3 regions of the Nonomuraea sp. NPDC004186 genome follow, and region 3 is predicted to be linked to each of the others. Evidence: riboswitches for the same ligand, from Rfam matches in the RefSeq annotation. Region 3 holds a riboswitch; each other region holds the start of a gene.
The links. A riboswitch is a leader RNA that binds a small molecule or an ion and turns the genes downstream of it on or off. The one in region 3 is predicted to bind thiamine pyrophosphate.
Positions count from the first base shown of each region.

Region 1 (5,198 bases), on a different contig from region 3:
TGGGGGATCCCGGGCTGGACGAGCACGGGGTGGAGACGCTGCGGCAGATCATCGACGAGACGGGCGCGCTGCAGGAGTGCGAGGACCTGATCGGCGACTATCTGGGGGACGCGCTGTCCGCGCTGGACGAGGCGCCGATCACGGCGGAGGCGCGCGCGGCTCTGACGGAGCTGGCCATCGCCGCCACCTCCCGCAAGACCTGACCTGACCTGCCCGGGGATCGCCGCCTTGGGCCCGGGCCTCCGACTCGGAGGCGCCCGTGTGGTGGCGGGCGCCTCGTGGGTCGCAGGGCCCCGTACGGCCGGGCGGCCTCCTGTGGTCAGGTGGCCGCCGCGGTCAGGGGCTCATGTCGGTCAGGGGCTTGTCGGTCACGGGCTTGTCGGTCAGGCGGAGGACAGGCGCTTGGCGAACTCCGCCGCCGCCGCGCCCGGGTCCTCCGCGTCCGTGATCGCGCGTACGACCACCACGCGGCGCACGCCGTACGACATCACCTCGTCCAGGTTCGCGAGGTCGATGCCGCCGATCCCGAACCACGGCCGCGAGGTCTCCAGCGCCGCCGCGTGCCGGAGCAGCGGCGGGCCGGGGGCCGGGCGGCCGGGCTTGGTGGGCGTGGGCCAGATGGGGCCGCAGCAGAAGTAGTCGACGCCCGGCTCCGCTGCCGCGGCGGAAGCCTCGGCCACGGAGTGGGTGGACCGTCCGATGACGATGTCGTCGCCGAGTATCTCTCGCGCGACCGTCACAGGAAGGTCGTCCTGCCCCAGGTGGAGCACGTCGGACCGGGCGGCGTAGGCGACGTCCGCCCGGTCGTTGACGGCCAGCAGTTTGCCGTGCCGGTCGCAGGCGTCGCGGAAGACCTCGAGGAGCGCGAGTTCTTCGCGGGCCTCCAGACCCTTCTCCCGCAGCTGGATGATGTCCACGCCGCCGGCCAGCACCGAGTCGAGGAACTCCGCCAGGTCGCCGCGGTCGCGGCGGCCGTCGGTGCAGAGATAGAGGCGGGCTTCAGAAACCGAGGGCTTGGGCACGCCGCTTGACCTCAGTATGACGGCCGGCCTTGATCGCCTCGATGGGCGATCCGGGCAGGGACTCGTCAGGGGTGAAGAGCCAGCGCAGCGACTCGACATCGTCGTAGCCGGCGTCCAGCAACACGGTCAGCGTGCCGGGCAGGCCCTTCATCACATCCTTTCCATCGAGGAACACAGCGGGCACCTGTGGCCCGCCGCCCCCCCGGCGTACGCCGAGCAGCTTGTGGTCCTTGAGGAGTTGCTTGGCCCGCCCGATCGGAAGGTCTAGGCGCGAGGCCACTTCGGGGAGCGTGAGCCACTCGTCGACGAGTTGGTCGGTCTCCCGGTCGATCTGTGCAACAGAAAGCGTCACGAAACCACAACTACCACATGCCGCGCTTGCTCAAACAACACAATCCCGTAGAGGGACTTCTGGATCTACCAGGCGTTCCGCGTCGAGACGGTGTCCCGCGTCGATGATTCTGCGCCCCTGAACGAGGTCTCGCGGCCGATCCACGGCGAGCACCGCGGCGAGGGCGTCGTCGGCCGTGAGCCAGAGGGCCGACCACTTGCCCTCCGGCTCGCCCCGGTAGATCAGGCGCTCGCCTGCCAAATGATGACCGGCGTATTGCACCATGTGCCCGAACTGTTCCGACCAGAAGTACGGAACGGGATCGTACGCGACGTCCTCGCCCAGCAAGCTCGCGGCGGCCACCTCGGGGGCGTTGAGCGCGGTGTCCCAGTGCTCGACCCTGAGCCTGGTCTGCCAGCGGCGCGACCACCAGGCGGCGCAGTCGCCGACGGCGACCGTGTTCGGGAGGGAGGCGCGCAGGTGCTCGTCCACGACGACGCCGTTGTGGAGGTCGATGTCGGCGCCGGTGAGCCATTCGACGGCCGGGCGCACGCCGATGCCCGTGACCACCACGTGGGCGTCCACGAACTCGCCGCCCACCAGCCGCACGCCGCCCTCGTCCACGGAGTCGACCATGGTGTCGAGCCGCAGGTCGATGCCGTCGTACCAGCGCTCGGTGCGGGCCCCGATCTCGGCGCCGACGGCCGTCGCGAGCGGCGCCGGGCCGGCCTCGATCACGGTCACCGCGCACCCGGCGCGGCGGGCGGCGGTGGCCACCTCCGCGCCGATCCAGCCGGCGCCGATGATCGAGACGCGGGCGCCGGGGACGAGCATGGCCCTGAGCTCGTGGGCGTCGTCGAGCGTGCGCAGCACGTGTTGCGGGCCGTCGCCGGGCAGCCTGATCGGCTCGGCGCCGGTGGCGATGACCAGCCCGTCGTAGCCGAGCTCGCCCTCGGTGGTCTCCACGACCCCCTCGCGCAGCGCCTTGGCGCTGACCCCCGGCTGGAACACCACGTCGAGCGAGGCCAGGTCGGTGTCGACGTAGCTGGTGTCGGCGTCGCCGAACAGCACGGCCTTGGACAGGGGTGGACGGTCGTAGGGGCGATGCCGCTCCTCGCCCACCAGCGTGATCCGCCCGCCGAACCCCTGTGCGCGCAGCGCCTCCACGGTGCGCACTCCGGCCAGGCCCGCTCCCACCACCACGACTTCGTTCACGTTCATGACCCTAACGTGGGCCGGTGTCCGGGCGTCGCAGCGAGGCCGTAGGCTGGGGGCGTAAGACGCGCGGGAGTCCGGCCGTGACCGGGCTGAGAGGAAGGCTGCCATCGGGCCTTCGACCGCAAGACACCTGATCCGGATCATGCCGGCGAAGGGAGCGCGGATGGATGTGATCGTGGGCGGCGGGGTCGTCGGCCTCTCGCTGGCCTGGCGGCTTGCCCGCGAAGGGCGGCCCGTCACCCTGGTGGACCCGGCCCCCGCCTCGGGGGCCTCACACGCGGCCGCGGGGATGCTGGCGCCGGTCAGCGAGGTCACCTACACGGAGGTGCCGCTGCTGCGGCTCGGCGTGGCGTCGCTGCGCCGCTGGCCCGCCTTCGCCGCCGAGCTGGCCGCCGACGCGGGGCTGGCCGGCCCCGAGGCCCTGGACCTGCGCTCCGAGGGGACGCTCGACGTGGCGTTCGGGGCGGACGACCTGGCCGCGCTGGACGAGCTGGCCGCGTACCTGGAGAAGCTGGAGCTCCCCGTCCGGCGACTGACCGGCCGCGAGTGCCGCCGCCTGGAGCCCATGTTGGCTCCCTCGGTGCGGGGCGGGCTGCTGGCCGTCGGCGATTCCTGGGTGGACCCGCGCCGCGTGACGGCGGCGCTGCTCGCCGCGCTCGACCGGCGGGGAGTCCAGCTCGTACGGGCGCGCGTCGGCGAGCTGCTGCGCGACGGCGGCCGGGTCACAGGGGTACGCCTGGAGCCGCCCGGCGGCGACGACCGGCGAGCCGAGCTGCGGGCGGAGCGGGTGATCCTGGCGGCCGGGGCGTGGAGCGCCGGGCTGGCCGAGGTGCCGGTCCGGCCGGTCAAGGGGCAGATCATGCGGTTGCGTTCGCCGCAGCCGCTGCTCACCCGGTGCGTCCGCGGCACCGTGCACGGCACGCCGGTCTACCTCGTCCCCCGGGGCGACGGCGAGCTGGTGGTCGGGGCCACGCAGGAGGAGATGGGCTTCGACACCAGGGTGACCGCGGGCGGGCTCTACGAGCTGCTGCGCGACGCCAGGGAGCTGGTGCCGGGCATCACCGAGCTGGAGGTCTCCGACGTGGTGGCCGGGCTGCGGCCGGGCACGCCGGACAACCTGCCGCTCATCGGCCCGAGCGGCACCCCGGGGCTGGCGCTGGCCACCGGCCATCACCGGGGCGGCGTGCTCCTGGCGCCGCTCACGGCGGACATCCTGCTGGGCGAGGAGGGCGAGCTCGCCGCAATGTGCTCGCCTGGGAGATTTCGGGATATTTCATGATTGTGATGATCAACGGGGCCTCCCACGAGGTGGCCGACGGCACGACCGTGGCGCAGGCCGTACGCACATTGACCACGGCCACCACCGGAGTGGCCGTGGCCGTCAACGACGAGGTGGTCACGCGGAGCTCGTGGGAGACGACGGCGCTCAGCGACCGTGACCGGGTGGAGGTTCTGACGGCGGTGCAAGGTGGATGATCTGATCATCGCCGGGGAGAGCTTCTCCTCCCGGCTCATCATGGGCACCGGCGGCGCGCCCTCGCTGGACGTGCTCGACCAGGCGCTGGCCGCGTCCGGCACCGAGCTGACCACGGTGGCGATCCGGCGGCTCGACCCGAACGCCCGCGGCTCGGTCCTGGACGTGCTGCGCAAGCGGGACATCAAGGTGCTCCCCAACACCGCGGGCTGCTTCACGGCGGGCGAGGCCGTGCTGACGGCACGGCTGGCCAGGGAGGCCCTCGGCACGAACTGGATCAAGGTCGAGGTCATCTCCGACGAGCGGACCCTGCTGCCCGACCCGATCGAGACGTTCGACGCGGCCGAGCGGCTGGTGGCCGACGGGTTCGTGGTGCTGCCGTACATCGGGGACGACCCGGCGCTGGCCCGGCGGCTGGAGCAGGCGGGCTGCTCGGCCGTCATGCCGCTGGGCGGGCCGATCGGCTCGGGTCTCGGCATCCGCAACCCGCACAGCATCGAGCTGATCGTGGAGGCCGTTTCCGTGCCGGTGGTGCTCGACGCGGGCATCGGCACGGCCAGCGACGCCGCGCTGGCGATGGAGCTGGGCTGCGCCGCCGTGATGCTGGCCACGGCGGTCACCAGGGCCCAGCGGCCCGATCTCATGGCGGTCGCCATGAAGCAGGCCGTGGAGGCCGGACGGCTGGCGCGGCTGGCGGGCCGCATCCCGCGCAGGCGCTACGCCGAGGCCTCCTCACCGATGGCTCCCTGACCGGAGTGCCGATGCCCCCTCCCCCGAGTGCCGACGACTCCCCGGCCCGAGTGCCGGTGGCCCCCGGCCGGAGTGACGGGGGCTCGCTGACCCGAGGGACGCGTGGGGAGCTGGGACGTTCCAACGGGAACGTCTCAGCATCGGTTTCGGGCGGCGAGGCCCTCCCAGTGGCAAAACGCCCGTAAACTCAGCGGGGTGGATACGACGACTGCGGACCCCCTGGTCGGGCGGCTCCTCGATGGGCGCTACCGCATCGAGAGCCGGATCGCCCGGGGCGGTATGGCGACCGTCTACCTCGCGCTGGACGTCCGCCTGGACCGGACGGTGGCGCTGAAGGTCATGCACGGCTCACTGGCCGAGGACCCCGCGTTCGTGCGGAGGTTCATCGGCGAGGCCAAGTCGG
Region 1 covers NZ_JBSGFQ010000045.1:41,207-46,404, reverse strand. The annotation lists gene ACWEPL_RS32310 (polyprenyl synthetase family protein) at 1-203, shown strand, start outside; gene thiE (thiamine phosphate synthase) at 384-1,022, opposite strand; gene ACWEPL_RS32300 (Rv2175c family DNA-binding protein) at 1,000-1,374, opposite strand; gene ACWEPL_RS32295 (NAD(P)/FAD-dependent oxidoreductase) at 1,405-2,574, opposite strand; TPP riboswitch at 2,628-2,745, shown strand; gene thiO (glycine oxidase ThiO) at 2,735-3,850, shown strand; gene thiS (sulfur carrier protein ThiS) at 3,847-4,047, shown strand; gene ACWEPL_RS32280 (thiazole synthase) at 4,040-4,795, shown strand; gene pknB (Stk1 family PASTA domain-containing Ser/Thr kinase) at 4,991-5,198, shown strand, end outside.
Region 1: it holds a riboswitch for thiamine pyrophosphate, as region 3 does, so the genes downstream of both, thiO (glycine oxidase ThiO) here and tenA (thiaminase II) in region 3, are expected to answer to the same signal.

Region 2 (5,198 bases), on a different contig from region 3:
TCCCCTGTTGAGTCGAGATATCGGGCTTGGGTGGACACGTACGCGGATCCGGCCTTCGCGGCGCTCACCGCGCGGATCGCGCAGATGATCGACCAGGCCGCGCCGGACCCGGCGCGGGCCGAGGAGCTGTTCGCCGAGGGGATGGCGCACGAGCTGGCCTTCTGGAGCGTGCCGTAGCCGTCCACAGGCTGTGGACGGCCGGACGCGCACGTACCCTGGGGACATGCCGGAACTTCCCGAAGTGGAGTCGCTCACCCATTTCCTGCGCGAACGGGCCGTGGGCCGCACGGTCCTGGGGATCGACGTGGTGGCCATCCAGGCGCTCAAGACGTTCGACCCGCCGGTGACCGCGCTCGGCGGGCTGACCATCACCGGGGTGTCGAGGCACGGCAAGTTCCTCGACCTCGACTGCGACGGCCTCCACCTGGTCATCCACCTGGCCCGGGCGGGGTGGCTGCGCTGGCGCGACGACCTGTCGGGCGCGAAGCCCGTACGTCCCGGCAAGGGCCCGCTCGCGGTACGGGTCCGGCTGGCGCCCGACGAGGAGGGCCTGGCGCCCGGGTTCGAGCTGACGGAGGCCGGGACGCAGAAGCGCCTGGCCGTCTACGTCACCAAGAACCCGGACGACGTCCCCGGCATCGCCGCACTCGGCCCCGACCCCCTCGACGAGTCCTTCACCGTCGACGCGCTCAAGCGCATCGTGGGCGGCAACCGCACCCAGATCAAGGGGCTGCTGCGCGACCAGAAGATCATCGCCGGCATCGGGAACGCGTACTCGGACGAGGTGCTGCACGCCGCCAGGATGTCCCCGTTCAAGATCGCGGCCACGCTGACGGACGCGCAGATCGCCGACCTGCACGAGGCCATCATCGCCACCCTGGGGGAGGCGGTGGAGCGGGCGCACGGGCTGGCGGCCAAGGACCTCAAGGCGGAGAAGAAGTCGGGACTGCGGGTCCACAACCGGGCCGGGCAGCCGTGCGACGTCTGCGGCGACACGATCCGCGAGGTGTCCTTCGCGGACTCCTCGCTGCAGTACTGCCCCACCTGCCAGACCGGCGGCAAGCCCCTCGCCGACCGCCGGCTGTCCCGCCTTCTCAAGTGAGCTCGACGGAAGAAGGCACTGTGGAACCGCTCGACGACTACGACGTGCGCCAGTGGGACACGCGCGAGGACTGCGAGGTCCGCCAGATCCTCGACCGCATCGCCGACAAGTGGTCGCTGCTCGTGATCGCCCTGCTCGACTGCCAGAGCCTGCGCTTCACCCAGCTCCGCCGCGAGATCGACGGCGTCAGCCAGCGCATGCTCAGCGTGACCCTGCGCCAGCTGGAGCGCGACGGCCTGGTCAGCCGCACGGTCCATCCCGTCGTGCCGCCCAGGGTGGACTACGCGCTCACGCCGCTCGGCCGTACGCTGCACGAGACCATCAAGTCGCTGGTCACCTGGACGGAGACGCACCAGGAGGAGATCGCCGCGGCGCGTGCGGCCTACGACGCCAGGCGCGAGATGATGGAGTCATGACCGTTCCTGAGATCGAGGCCAGTGCCGTTCCGGCAGACGCTTACCTGCTCGACGTCCGTGAGCAGGACGAATGGGTCGCGGGGCACGCCCCGGAGGCCGTGCACATCCCCATGACCCAGATACAGGGGCGGGTCGACGAGGTGCCCGGCGACCGCACGGTCTACGTCGTCTGCCGGGTGGGCGGCCGGTCCCTGCAGGTCGCGGCCTGGCTCAACCAGCTCGGGCGCGACGCCGTCAACGTCGGCGGCGGCATGCAGTCGTGGGAGTTCGCGAGCCGCCCGATGGTCAGCGAGACCGGGCAGCAGCCGTTCGTGGCGTAAAAAGGCCCCACTGTGGCGGTTTCGCCGTCGCTGAGGCATGATGAGGGCGCCAACTGCAGATTGTCGCGGGAGCTCGGGGTGCGCCGGGCTGAGAGGGCAGCCATAGATCCGCTGCCGACCGCCTGAACCTGTCCGGGTAATGCCGGCGTAGGGAGTGTGCGATGACGCATGTCGTCGACGAAGTTCCGCTGACTCTTGAAGGCAGGCCGCCGAAGACCCTGGGCGTGCTCGATCAGGGCGCGCTCTGGGCGAATCTCGGAGTCAGCCTCCTGGGCTTCTCCGGCGCGTTGCTCCTGCTCAACCCCCTGTCCAACGCTCCCCTCAGCCTGACCGCCGCGCTCCTGGCGACCGTGGTCGGCAGCCTGATCGGCACCGCCATGGTGGGCCTGTCCGCCGTCCCCGGCACCCAGACGGGGCAGCCCGCGATGGTGCTGCTGCGGGGCCTGTTCGGGGCGCGGATCTCGTACGTCCCCACGGTGCTGAACATCGTCCAGATGCTCGGCTGGGCCGCGTTCGAGCTGTGGGTGATCGCCAAGGCGGCCAGCGCGATCTTCGGCGCCGTGCCGTACCAGGTGTGGGTGATCGCGGCGGGGGTGCTGACCACCGCGCTCACGATCTGGCCGCTCGGGTCCGTCAGGCTGCTGCGGCGGTACGTCACCATCGGCGTGATCGTGTCGATGGTGTGGTTCGCCTGGTTCTTCCTCACCAGGGCGCCCGCGCACACCGGCGGGTCCTGGACGGCCTTCGCGCCCGCCGTGGACTACGTGATCGCGCTGTCGGTGTCGTGGGTGCCGATGGCGGCCGACTTCGCCCGGCACTCCAGGTCGAGCAGGGCCGCGTTCACCGGCGTGGTCGGCGGCTACACGCTGGCACAGGTCGCCTGCCTGGGCCTGGGCGTGTTCGCGGTGGCCATGGCGGGGGCCGACAAGGTGGCGGCCGACGGGACGTCGGTGTTCGGCGCGTTCGTGGCGGTGCCGCTGGGCGCGCTGTTCTTCGCGATCCTGGTGCTGCGCGAGACCGACCAGTCGTTCGCCAACGTCTACTCCACCACGGTCTCGCTGCAGAACCTGATGCCGCGGGTGGACCGGCGCGTCTTCTCCGTCGCCATCGGCGTGCTGAGCGTGGCGATCGCCCTGGTCGTGGACGTCAACTCGTACGGGGCGTTCCTCGGGGTGATCGGGGCGGTGTTCGTGCCGATGTTCGCGGTGCTGGCCGTGGACTACTTCGTGCTCGGCGGCTCGCGGAGCTGGAACACCGCTGAGAACGCGCCCTCGCGCTGGTCGAGGCTGGTGCCGTGGGCCCTCGGCTTCGTGGCGTACTGGCTGACGACCTCCGCGCCCACGCTCAAGCCATGGGACCGCTTCTGGCAGGGGGCCCGCGACGCCATCGGCTTCACCCGGCAGCCGTGGATGAACGGGGCGCTCGGCGCGGCCGTCGTCGCCGTGCTGGTCACCCTGCTGATCAGCTGGTCGATGCGCGCCTTTCGACGTTGAGCAGGTGCTGCTTGGCGGCCGCGCCGCCCGCGTAGTCGCCGAGCGCGCCGTCCTCACGCACCACCCGGTGGCACGGCACGATCACGCACACGGGGTTGGAGGCCAGCGCGTTGCCGATCGCCCGCAGCGCGCGCGGCCTGCCGATGCTCGCGCCGATCTCCTCCAGCGTCGTGGTGGTGCCGTACCGGACCGCCATCGTCTTCTGCAGCACCGTGCGGGCGAAGGACGTCGCCAGCGCCAGGTCGACGGGCGTGGTGAACGCGCGCAGACGGCCGGAGAAGTAGGCGTCCAGCTCCCTGCGCACCGGGTCGAGCCGGCGCGGATCCGGTCCGATGAACCTGCCCACGTGCCTCGTGAGCAGCTCGTACACGGCGTTTTCCGGCTCGAAGCTGCACGCCGCGATGCCCTTGCCGGTGACCGCGAGCATCAGCCTGCCGACGGCCCCGTCATAGGGGCCGAACGCGATGTCAGGAGGCGCCTCACCTCGATAGGTGCTGGAGGTCACGCGCAACAGGGCATCGAGATCGTTGCTCGACATGCCGCCAGCCTCCCCGCCGCCGAGAATCACCGTGACCGCAGCGTATCGGACGGATCGCCCGACGCACTCACCACGCCACGTGCACTATGGAGGAGTGGGGGACGAATGGGCCGGTAGGGACGACGAAATAGCTCGCGCTGCCCTCGCCGGTTCGCCCAACGCCGTCGTGGTCGTCGACCGTGATCAGAGCGTACTGGTCTGGAACGAGGCGGCCGAACGGCTGTTCGGGTGGACGGCGGAGGAGATGCTCGGGCGCCGGGCGCCGATCGTGCCGGGCGAGCTGACCGCCGAGCACAACGCCGTGCTCGAACGCGTGCGCACCGGCGGCCAGGTCTCGGTCCGCACCAAGCGCCTACGCGACGACGGGACCGTGCTCGACGTGCGCGTCGACATCAGCGCGCTGCGCCTGGGCAGCTCCGTGGCCGGGTACGTCTGCGTGCACCACCTCGCGCGGGCCGACCAGGTGGCCAAGGACCGCATGGCGCGCCGGGCCAGGCTGGTGCGCCGGCTCACCGACGTGGTCGGCGACATCAACTCCGAGCTGGAGCTGTCGGCCGTGCTCGACCGGATCTCGGCCAGCCTCACGGAGCTCACCGGGGCGGACGCGGGCGGGTTCGTGCTGATCGAGGATGAACGGTTGCGGCTGGTCAGCACGTACCAGCTCCCGGAGGCCATCAGGGGCACCACCACGGACCTGCGCACGAGCCTCGTCGACAAGCTCTTACGCACCGGCAAGACCGTCATGCTGGAGTCGAACGGGCTCGAGGACCTGGTCTGGGCCCGGCTGAAGGGGCTGCACACGATCGCACTGGGCCTTGCCGCGGTCGGAGGGCGCCCGTACGGGGCCCTGTACGCGCTGTTCGCCCAGAGCACACCCGGACACCTCGAACTGGAGCTGCTGGAGCTCCTGGCCGGCCACGCGGGCATCGCCGTCGGCAACGCGGTGGCCTACCAGGAGGCGGTGCGGCAGCGGGCGCACGAGCAGGCCGTCTTCGACGCCAGCGCCGACGGCATCGCCGTGCTCGACGGATCGGGGCGGGTCGTCCGGTGGAACCCGGCCGCCGCCGAGCTCACCGCGTTCCCGGCCGACGCCGTCATCGGCGGGCCGCCGCCGTTCCCGCTGCCCAAGCCGGGCGAGAAGGTCACGTTCCAGATGGAGACCGGGCGGTGGCTGGACGTGGTGAGCGCGCAGATCGAGGAGACCGGCGAGGTGGTCATCGACTTCCGCGACGTGACCACGGCCAAGGAGCTCGAGGAGGCCAAGGACCTGTTCCTGGCCACGACCAGCCACGAGCTGCGTACGCCGATCACGATCGTGCGGGGGTTCGC
Region 2 covers NZ_JBSGFQ010000054.1:68,110-73,307, reverse strand. The annotation lists gene ACWEPL_RS36115 (TenA family protein) at 1-177, shown strand, start outside; gene ACWEPL_RS36110 (Fpg/Nei family DNA glycosylase) at 224-1,102, shown strand; gene ACWEPL_RS36105 (winged helix-turn-helix transcriptional regulator) at 1,123-1,518, shown strand; gene ACWEPL_RS36100 (rhodanese-like domain-containing protein) at 1,515-1,838, shown strand; TPP riboswitch at 1,894-2,009, shown strand; gene ACWEPL_RS36095 (purine-cytosine permease family protein) at 2,000-3,331, shown strand; gene ACWEPL_RS36090 (methylated-DNA--[protein]-cysteine S-methyltransferase) at 3,300-3,869, opposite strand; gene ACWEPL_RS36085 (ATP-binding protein) at 3,964-5,198, shown strand, end outside.
Region 2: it holds a riboswitch for thiamine pyrophosphate, as region 3 does, so the genes downstream of both, ACWEPL_RS36095 (purine-cytosine permease family protein) here and tenA (thiaminase II) in region 3, are expected to answer to the same signal.

Region 3 (5,198 bases):
GGCCCAGTCCGCGTGGGGGCTGGCCGCCACCCTGGTCCCGTACTTCGACCTGCACTGCCTGCTGGACGAGTGGCAGCTGACGCACCGCCTCGCCCTCGACAGCGCCCGCGCGGCCGGCGACCGCCTCGGGGAGGCCGCCATGCTGCGCGGCCTGGCCCAGGTCTGCCTCTACCAGGACCGGTACGCCGAGGCCGAGGACATGTTCAGGCGGGCCCGCGCCATCTTCCACGAGCTGGGCGACACGCGGAGCGAGGCCATCTCGATCTGCGGGCTGGCGGCGGTCAGCCAGTTCTCCAACCGGCATCTCAAGGCGCTCGCGTCCTTCCGGCAGGCGCTGGCCATGTTCCTGGCCATCGGCGACCGCAGCGGCGAGGCGTACGCTCGGCAGGCGATCGGGCGCGTCTACCTGTCGCTGCGGGACCTGCAGCAGGCGTCCCGGTGGCTGGGGGACGCGCTGCGGCTGGCCGAGGAGCTCGGCGACGCCCACCGCGAGGGCTGCGTGTCGATGCAGCTCGGCCGCATGTACGACCTGTTCGCCCAGTCGGACCGGGCCATGCGCTACCAGGGGCACGCGCTGGGCATCTTCGAGGCGCTCGGCGACCGCCACTGCGGCGCGTACGCGATGCGGAACCTGGGCGGGCTCCAGGTGGCCAGGGGCGACCGTTCGGACGGCTCCGACCAGTTGGAGCGATCCCTGGTGATCTTCCAGCAACTGGGGGATCGCAGCGGGGAGGCGGACACGTACCAGACGCTCGGCGAGCTGTACCGTTCGTCCGGCCGCACCGCGCTGGCCACCCATTACCTGCACCAGGCCCGTGAGCTGCGCAGGGAGCTCAGCGAGTCGTTCGCGTGAGCTGCGGCCGGAGCCATTGTCCCGTGGGCCAGGTCTCCAGGCGCCAGGCGCTGTCCCAGAACATCCACTCGTACTCGGTGGCCCGGCAGAACGCCTCGTCCATCGCCCGGCGCGTCTCGGGGTCGGCGCTCTCGGCCAGCCGGTCGGTGATGGCCTTGGCCTGCTCCACCGAGGCGGCGAAGGCGGGGTCGGAGTAGGTGCCGATCCAGGTCCGGTACGGGTGGTCGGCCGCGCCCGCCGTACGTTCGAGCAGTGCCGCGCCGACGTCCTGGTAGACCCAGAAGCACGGCAGCACGGCGGCGGCGAGCACGGGCAACGGGGCGGCCAGGGCCGTGGCCTGGAGGTAGGAGGAGTAGGCCAGGCAGGTCGGCGAGGTGGCGACGGCCGCCGTCTCGCCGGCCGTCAGCCCGAACTCCTCCAGGTAGCCGGTGTGCAGGGCCCGCTCGACGACGAGCGCCGTGTGCGCGCTCTGCGCGAAGAACGCGGCGTCGGCCGGAGAGCCGGCGCGGGCCGAGGCGGTCGCGAGGACCTTGGCGTAGGCCACCAGGTAGCGCCCGTCCTGGACCAGGTAGAACGCGAATCGCTCGCGGTCGAGGGTGCCGTCGCCGAGCGCGGCGTTGAACGGGTGGTCGTGGATCGCCTCGAGCAGCGTGGCCGTGCGCGCCCAGATCTTCTCACAGAAGGTCACCGATGACGTCCCTTCGCTAGTGCGAACTAGATCAGGTTCGACGGGTGTGATCTCAGCCCGGCAGCCCGGGCACCCCGCGTCACGGCCAACGCTAGCAGAGGCCCGGCCCGGTCGTGTCAGGCGGGGATCAGCTCGTGCAGCGTGCCGGGGGTGTAGACCCGCGCCCCCTCCGGGAGGTCGGCCGGCGCCTCCAGCCCGATGTAGGTGGTGGGCCCGGCCGGCGTGCTCTTCGCGCGCAGCAGGTCGGCCAGGTAGCGGACGCGCAGGAAGTCGCGTTCGACGATCGAGCGCACCAGCAGGGAGGCGCTGACGCGGTTGCCCTCCACCTGGTTGAAGCCGGGGTGGCCCTTCAGGTAGAGGTGCAGCCACTTCACCAGCCAGCCGCCGTCGGCGCCGCGCAGGAAGACGAGCGGCAGGGCGATCCGGCCGGAGCCGCGCAGGTCCGACTTCATGCGCACGGTACGCGGCTCGAACGGCCTGCCTTCCTGCGCGGCGTCCCTGGTCATGTAGCCGAAGAACGCCTCGGCGGCCTCGTCGAACGCTTCCCCGTCGTAGATGTTCACCTGCGGGATGATGATCGGCTGGGTCGCGGCGGCGAGCCGGATGTCGATGAACTCGGACGCGCCTTCGGGCGCCTCGGTGAGGTCGCCGGAGTACCGGGCGAAGTCGTTGGTGTAGTTCGTCCAGGAAATGTGCGTCGGGTCGTCGTAGGAGGCGTCCAGCATGAGCGCGGACAGGTCGTAGTCGGTGCGCTGCCGTGCCTCGCGCCAGTGGACGAAGAACCTGAGCAGTTCGCCGTCCACCGCCGACACCGAGCCCCGGGGCAGCATGCCGAGCCCGGGCACGACGGCCTTGCCGGACAGCGGCAGGGCGACGTCGAGCACGTCGGGGTCGACGATCAGCTCGCCGGGGTCGGGGAGGCGACGGGCGATCTCCTCGTCCAGGATGGCCAGCGCCCGCGCCAGGGCCTCCTCCTCCAGCGGCGAGCGGGAGTCGGGGGCCGCCCACGCCCTGCCGTTCCGGTTGACGAAGACGCGGCCCGCGACGGGGGCGAGCCGGTTCTGCAGATGCTCGCGCAGCGACAGCAGGACGCGGCCGGAGGCGCCCGAGGCGGCCCCTTCCGCGGCGTCCAGCACGGCCGACGTGGACAGGCCGGTCCGCAGCAGGTGGTCGAGGCGGCGCAGCAGCGCGCCAGGGGCCTGCTCCAGCAGCTTCACCGCCTCGGCGGTGCGGCCCGCCGACAGGGCGGCCTCGACCCGGCCGTCCAGGCTCGGGGCCGGACGCGTGCCCCTGGCGGTTTCGAAGACGGCCCGGGCGCGCGGGAACTGCGGGTACTCGTGGGGGTGCAGCCGTTCGCCGAGCCGCTTCCACTCCTCCCGGTGGCGCGGCACGTCGCCGAGCCTGGCCGGGGAGGCGACCGCGTCCAGGGCTCCCAGCAGGGCGCGGCGCTCGGCCCGGCGGAACGAGCGGAACCTGGTGGGCTCGGCCAGCGTGACATCGCCGCCGGAGCAGCCGCAGGCGAGCCGGAGCACGTCGGTCACGGTGTCGACCAGCAGCGGCCGGCCCTCGGCCAGCCGGACCTCGTTGACGATCGCGCGGTTCTCGCGCACGGGGACGCGCTCGGGCTCGTCGGCGCAGAACCCGGCCAGCAGGCGCAGCGCGGCCAGGTCCTCGGCGGCCAGGGGCACCTCGGAGCCCGCCAGCGAGAGGTAGAGCTCCCGCGCCTCCGACTCCAGGCTCCCGCCCAGCTCCAGCACGGTCACCCGGTCCCCGGCCAGCGGGATCAGCTCGGCGTGCGCGGCCAGCAGGTCGGCGTAGGTGTGCTGGTAACGGCCGTAGCCGGGCAGGGAGAGCAGGTTGAGCGCCGAGGTCTCGACGCGGGCGGCGGCGACCGGGTCGAGCAGGGCCTCGCGCAGCAGCCCGGCCCAGAACTCCAGGGTGTCGGGCACGTTCCTGGGGAAGTCGAGGAAGTACGCGTTGTGCCGGACGTGGTCACCCACGAGCGTGCGGACGGCGGCCAGAATGCGGACGCCGAGGTCGACCACGGTCTCGCCGCGCAGCCCGGACAGTCGCTCGAGCAGCGCGGCCGAGCAGGTGAAGCCGACGCTGAGCAGCGCCGCGTCGAGCTGGCGGGCGGCGGTCTCTCCCCAGCCGGACCCGGATCCGGCGGGCGCGGCGCCGATGGGGACGCGCAGCCGCCGGGCGATGACGAGGCTTTCCAGAGTGTCCACGAACGGCACCATATAGCCGGGACACGCCCGATCGCGGACGGTTTTCCGCACCCGCGCCGAGGATGCGGCCGGTCAGCGGCAAGGGCCCACAGCGAGCTCGGCGGCCGGTCGACGGCGAGGGCCCGCCGCACGCTCAGCGGCCGGTCGACGGCGAGGGCCCGCCGCACGCTCAGCGGCCGGTCAGAGGTGAGGGGCCGCTTCGCGCGTACCGCCCGGGCGCAGCACGCCCGCCAGCGCCAGCGCGACCAGGACCCCGGCACCGCCCGCCACCGCGATCGCGGGCCCGGGGGCGATCACCTCTCCGAGCGCCCCGACCAGCGCCGCCCCGGCCGCCTGCCCCGTCATCAGCCCGGACGACTGCAGCCCGAACGCCTGCCCCCGCACCTCCTCGGGCACCGACTCGACGAACCGCCGCTGCAACCCCAGCTGGTACGACAGCCCCGCGGTCGCCACCGCGGCCAGCACGGCGGCCCACGCCATCCCCGGCCCGAGCGCGAACCCCACCCACGGCACGCCGAGCAGCACCGCCAGCGGAAACGACAGCCGCTCCCGCAGCCCCGGCGCGGCGAACCTGCCCACCGCGAACTCCCCCACCGCCATCCCGACGGCCGCCGCCGCGAGCACCACCCCGGCCTGCCCCTGCCCACCCAGGTAGGGCACGACCATGGCCTCGGCCCCGGCCAGGAACACGCACGGCAGCCACCCCGCCAGCAGCAGCCCGCGCACCCGCCCGTCGGCCAGCAGCCGCCGGTTGACCCGCAGCGTCTGGCGCACCGTGCCCGCTCCCACCGTGCCCGCTCCCACCGTGCCCGCTCCCACCGTGCCTCGGGCGGGCCGGTACGGCAGTCCGGCCCGCAGCACCACGGCGGCCACCGCGGCCAGGCCCGCGGTCGTGGCCAGCGCCCCCGAGGGCCCGGCGATGGCCAGGAACGCGCCCCCGGCCGCCAGCCCGGCGATCTGCGCGCTCGCGGAGGCCACGTTCAGGACCGACCGACCGAGCACGAACGCGTCGCCGGGCAGCACGTCGGGCAGCATCGCCGCCCGCGCGGCGAAGAAGACCGGCGTGAACAGCCCAGTGACCAGCACCAGCGCCAGCATCGCCCAGACCGGCAGCTCCGCGAAGGCCAGCAGCAGACACGTCACCGCCCTGACCACCTCGCCGGTCACCATCAGCGCCCGCGGCGGCAACCGGTCGGCCAGCGAGAGCAGCAACAGCCCGCCCACGATGAACGGCAGCCAGCCGGCCATGTACGCGGCGGCCGACAGGCCGGCCGAGCCGGTCCGCGCATAGACCAGCACGGACAGGGCCAGCATCTTGATCGAGTCCCCGCCGACCAGCAGCGCGAAGCTGCCGAACAGGACCCGGAACTCCTTGACGGCGAACACCTCGCCGAACGTCGCCCCATTCACGTCCACGATGGTGCGG
Region 3 covers NZ_JBSGFQ010000091.1:2,377-7,574, forward strand. The annotation lists gene ACWEPL_RS47610 (BTAD domain-containing putative transcriptional regulator) at 1-853, shown strand, start outside; gene tenA (thiaminase II) at 834-1,541, opposite strand; TPP riboswitch at 1,533-1,628, opposite strand; gene ACWEPL_RS47620 (hypothetical protein) at 1,658-3,772, opposite strand; gene ACWEPL_RS47625 (MFS transporter) at 3,953-5,182, opposite strand.